Regions from separate parts of the Nocardioides marmoraquaticus genome, predicted to be linked through region 1. Evidence: predicted binding sites of a transcription regulator. Region 1 holds the regulator's gene; the other holds the start of a gene.
The links. Region 1 encodes LexA, which represses DNA repair genes until DNA is damaged. Its sites were predicted from a motif close to TCGAACANNTGTTCGA; they were not measured.
Positions count from the first base shown of each region.

Region 2: ACYU8I_RS11680 (HNH endonuclease signature motif containing protein) is a predicted target of LexA. The motif match lies at 1,412-1,427, and genes of this name have one in related genera.

Region 1 covers NZ_BAAHAA010000007.1:45,576-47,969, reverse strand. The annotation lists gene ACYU8I_RS07140 (lysoplasmalogenase family protein) at 1-76, shown strand, start outside; gene ACYU8I_RS07135 (LysM peptidoglycan-binding domain-containing protein) at 215-568, opposite strand; gene lexA (transcriptional repressor LexA) at 858-1,613, shown strand; gene ACYU8I_RS07125 (fibronectin type III domain-containing protein) at 1,732-2,394, shown strand, end outside.
Region 2 covers NZ_BAAHAA010000014.1:9,219-11,612, reverse strand. The annotation lists gene leuS (leucine--tRNA ligase) at 1-776, opposite strand, end outside; gene ACYU8I_RS11680 (HNH endonuclease signature motif containing protein) at 1,457-2,394, shown strand, end outside.

The sequences.
Region 1 (2,394 bases):
CTGGGCGGAACGCGCCGTGATGCTGACCTACGCCGCGGCCCAGTGGCTGCTCGCGGCGGGCGCGGCGCGCTGCTGAGGCGACCGACGGCCCCCGGACGTGCGAAGGGGGTGGGCTCCGTCCGGACGGAACCCACCCCACTTCTCCCCTGGCGCTGCCGGTCTGGGTCGAGGAGACCGTCTGCGCCGCAAGCGGCCCGTGGCGGACGGGCCGGGCTCAGCCGCGGGGAACGGCCAGGCGCTGACCTACGGAGATCTCGGCACCCGGGAGGGAGTTGAGCTCCTGGATCCGCAGCACCATCTCACGGACCTCGCCCGGCGCGGCGACCGAGGCCGCGATGTCGTACAGCGTGTCGCCCGTCTGCACCTCGACGACTCCCACCGGCTCGGTGGTGCCGCCCCCGTCGGTGAGCGTGGCCGTGGCCCAGGAGCCGCCGACCGTCAGCATCAGGGCCAGCAGCACGCCCAGGAAGGTCAGCGTCAGGACCGCGCGACCGCGGCGGGTCAGGCGGACCCGGACGGGCATCGTGCCGCGACCCATGGTGTGGGGGCTGATCGTCATCGTGCTCATCGCTCTACCTCGCTCGGGGAAAGTGCTCGGCCCTGGTGGCCGAGCGTGGAGGGCGACCCCTGCTGTCGTGACTGCTGTCTAGTCGCGACCACCGACAAGGTGGATCCGACCGGCAGCGGTTCGAACATGTGTACGAGCGTAGAACGTCTGTTCGAACGATGCAAGAGGTCGGACCCGCGTTGTGACGACCCGTTGCCAGCGAGCTGCTCGCACACGTGCGGCCGCGCCACGACGACACGCTTCGAACATGTGTTTGAAGTCGACCCGGTCGAGCACTAGCGTGCGGCGCATGTCACGGCAGAGCTCCCGACGCACGGGCGAGACCACCCCCACCGACCGCGGCTCGGTCTCCGAGCTGCCCGACTCCGCGCCCGACCTGACGGGGTTGACCCCTCGCCAGCAGCGGATCCTCAACGTGCTGCGCGAGTCGATCGAGAAGCGCGGCTACCCGCCGAGCATCCGCGAGATCGGCAACCTCGTCGGGCTCACGAGCTCCTCGAGCGTCGCCCACCAGCTGCGCGTCCTCGAGCAGAAGGGGTTCATCCGCCGCGACCCCAACCGCCCTCGTGCCCTCGAGGTGTTCATCCCCGAGCTGATGGCGGCCCGCCGCGCGATCGCCAGCGCCGACGAGGCGCCCTTCGACCCCACGGGGATCGGGGACGCGGCGCCCGAGGCGACCCAGGTCCCGCTGCTCGGCCGTATCGCGGCCGGCGTGCCGATCCTGGCCGAGGAGCAGGTCGAGGAGGTCATGCCGCTGCCCCGCTCGCTGGTCGGCGACGGCGAGCTCTTCCTGCTCGAGGTCAGCGGCGACTCCATGATCGACGCCGCGATCTGCCACGGCGACTACGTCGTGGTGCGCAAGGAGCAGACGGCCGAGAACGGCGACATCGTCGCCGCACTGCTCGACGGGGAGGCCACCGTCAAGACCCTGCAGCGCCGCGGCGGCACGCCGTGGCTGCTGCCGCACAACGACGCCTACGACCCGATCGACGGCACCCACGCCACGATCCTCGGCAAGGTCACCGCCGTGCTCCGTCGCGTCTGACCCCACGCGTCCCACCGGTCCGGCCGGCGCCCCGCACCGGGAGCGCCGGCCGGTCATCCGCCTCACCAATTTCCGACATTCCGGACGCAACTAGGTCCTTTCGGGTCATCATCTCGGGGTGATCCACCCCGTGCTGACCCGCGGAGCGGCCGTCCTCGCCGCTCTGGCCCTCGGACTCGCGTGCGTGCCCGAGCTGGCCGACGCCGGTTCGGCTGTCGCGCAGGCCGGCTCCGGTCCGACCACAACCACGACCACGACCACGACCGGCGAAGCGTCCGTCGAGCAGGCCGCAGCCGCTCCCGATCGCGCTGAGTACGACGAGATCCTGCCGCGGTCCCTGTCGGGCGAGCAGCTGCTCGCGCGGCGCGGCGACCTCGTGCCCGAGGTCGCCGAGCGCAACGCGATGTCGCCGGGCCGGCTCGCCCAGCTGCTGCGCGACGAGACCGTCCGGGTGTCGGTCGAGGGGCACGTCTACGTGGTGGAACCGGCGTTCGAGGCTCCGCAACGGGCCGCGGCGACCGTTCGCGGGTCCACGACCCAGCAGGCCGAGGCCGGCAGCACGCTGGGCAGCGTCCCCACGCCCGGGGTCGTCGACCCGACGCAGGACGCGCTCTCGCTGCAGAGCAGGCCGGGAGCCTCCCGCACGATCTTCCTCGACGTCGACGGGGCCGACGTGAGCGGCACGACGTGGAACACCGCGGTGCCCAACGGCAACCACCCGGGCTTCAACCAGTCCGGCAGCGACCCGGCCACCTTCGACGCGGCCGAGCTCGCCTTCGTC
Region 2 (2,394 bases), on a different contig from region 1:
CGCGTCGTGTAGACCTCCAACGGCCGGACGTCGCCCGAGGCCAGGTGCACGTCGAAGGTGACGTGGGCGCCCTCGGAGCGACCGATCCAGTTGCGCTGGGCCGTCACGACGCGGGCGGGCCAGCTCTGCTCCAGCTCGTCGAGCCCGTCGAGCAGCTCCTGGGCGTAGTCGGTGATCTTGAAGTACCACTGCGTCAGCTCGCGCTTGGTCACCGTCGCGCCGCACCGCTCGCAGGTGCCGTCGACGACCTGCTCGTTGGCCAGCACCGTCTGGTCCTGCGGGCACCAGTTGACCGGCGAGTTCTTGCGGTAGGCGAGCCCGCGCTCGCGGAACTTCAGGAACAGCCACTGCGTCCAGCGGTAGTACTCCGGGTCGGAGGTGTGCAGCCGCCGCGACCAGTCGAAGGACACGGCGTACCGCTTGAAGCTGTCGGCCTGCGTCTCGATGTTGGCGTAGGTGTAGGTCGCCGGGTGCTCGTCGTTGCGGATCGCGGCGTTCTCGGCGGGCAGGCCGAAGGAGTCCCACCCGATGGGGTTCATCACCTCGAAGCCGCGCTGCCACCAGTAGCGCGCGATCACGTCGTGCAGCGCGGTGACCTCGGCGTGGCCCATGTGCAGGTCGCCCGAGGGGTAGGGGAACATCGTGAGCGCGTACTTCTGCGGGCGCTCGCTGGTCTCGTCGGCGCGGAACGGGTCGAGCCCGGCCCACACCGGCTGCCACTTCGCCTCGACGTCGCGGAAGTCCAGGTGGGTGTCCTGCTGCTCGTGCTCGCTCATCTCTCCGTCTTCCCTCGGTCTGCTCCAGACACACAAAAGCCCCTCGCGCAGAGGGGCGGCCGCGTCGTACGACGCGGCTAGGCAAGGAGCAGGGCGTGTGTCACGGACTCATCGTACGCCGCAGCACGTGTCCCGACCGGACCGCCCGACGCGCCACGACCCGCCCGGACCACCTGCTCCCTGAGGAGGTTGCGCAGCAACCGTCTCGAAGGGCCGCCGCACCGTCCTCCGGGTGCGGGGTCTCGAGGCCCTCGCCCGGGGGCTCGGGCACCTCGACCACCCCTGCCGGACTGGGGTGGTCGAGGAGCATCGGCCTCCCTTGGCTGGTCGAGGTGCGAGGAGCGCAAGCGACGAGCCTCGAGACCCGGTGACCTCCCCACGAGCTCTGCTCCCTGGAGAGGTTGCGCCGCACGGCCCCTGCTCCCTGAGGAGGTTGCGCAGCGGCCGTCTCGAAGTCAACGGTCCCGCAGGGGCCGCGCGGTCGTTCGGGTGCGGGGTGGAGGTTCGCCCGGGGGCTCGGGCACCTCGACCACCCCTGCCGGACTGGGGTGGTCGAGGTGCGAGGAGCGCAAGCGACGAGCCTCGAGACCCAGCCAGGCGCCTACCACCCTGGGCCGCTGCCCGTCCACATGCTGTCGATCATCTGTTCGATTGTCAGTTACAAGCGGTAGACTTCGGTCATGAAGACCGCGCCTCTCGACACCGCCGACAGGGCACCTGTCGACGTGCGGGCGGCCATCATCGACGAGCTCCTGACTGCCCGAGCCGACGCCCACGCGGCTGAGGTGAAGCAGGTCTGGATGGCGGTGCAGTGGGCGCTGGCCTACCCGGCCGAGGTCGATGCCGACGGCGTCGTGGTCGACTACGCCGGGTGGGGTGAGCCGGGCCTGCTCGCCACCGACAAGTCGCGAGTGCTCATCCCTCTCGCCGGCCCCGGTGCGCCGCTGGTGCACCCGCTCGCGCCGCTCGAGCTCGGTGCGGCGCTGGACCGGTCGCACGACCACGCCCGCCAGCTCATCGGCGACGCCCTCGAGCTCGCCTTCCGACTCCCCCGACTCTGGGCGCTGACCCAGGAGGGGCGGGTGCCGGTGTGGCTCGCCCGACAGATCAGCCGGGAGACCCACGACCTGACCTACGACGCCGCGCTGCACGCCGACCGGCTCATCACCGCCGTCCCGCAGAAGATCGCCGCCGTCGACGCCCGCAGGCTGATCCACGAGGCCCGGCTCACCGCCGACCCCGACCGCGCCGTCGCCGACGAGGAAGCAGCCGCCACCCGTCGTGGGGTGTGGCTGCGCCGGGACCACCGCGCCCCGGGCGTGGTGGACGTCAACATGACCCTCGACGCCGACGACGCCGACCTCCTCGACGCCACCGTCTCCCGCATCGCCGCCGACCTGCGCGACCTCGGCGACACCAGCGACCGCGACGTCCGGCGGGCGACCGCGGTCGGGATCCTCGCCGACCCCCAGCACGCCCTCGACCTCATGTCGGGCCGCACCACCCACCCTGACCCCGGCGCCGCGGCTGGCACCGACCTCGTCGTCCACCTCACCCCCGCCGACCTCACCAGCGAGCACGGCACCTTCGTCGAGGAGACCCGCGGCGCCGTCTCTGC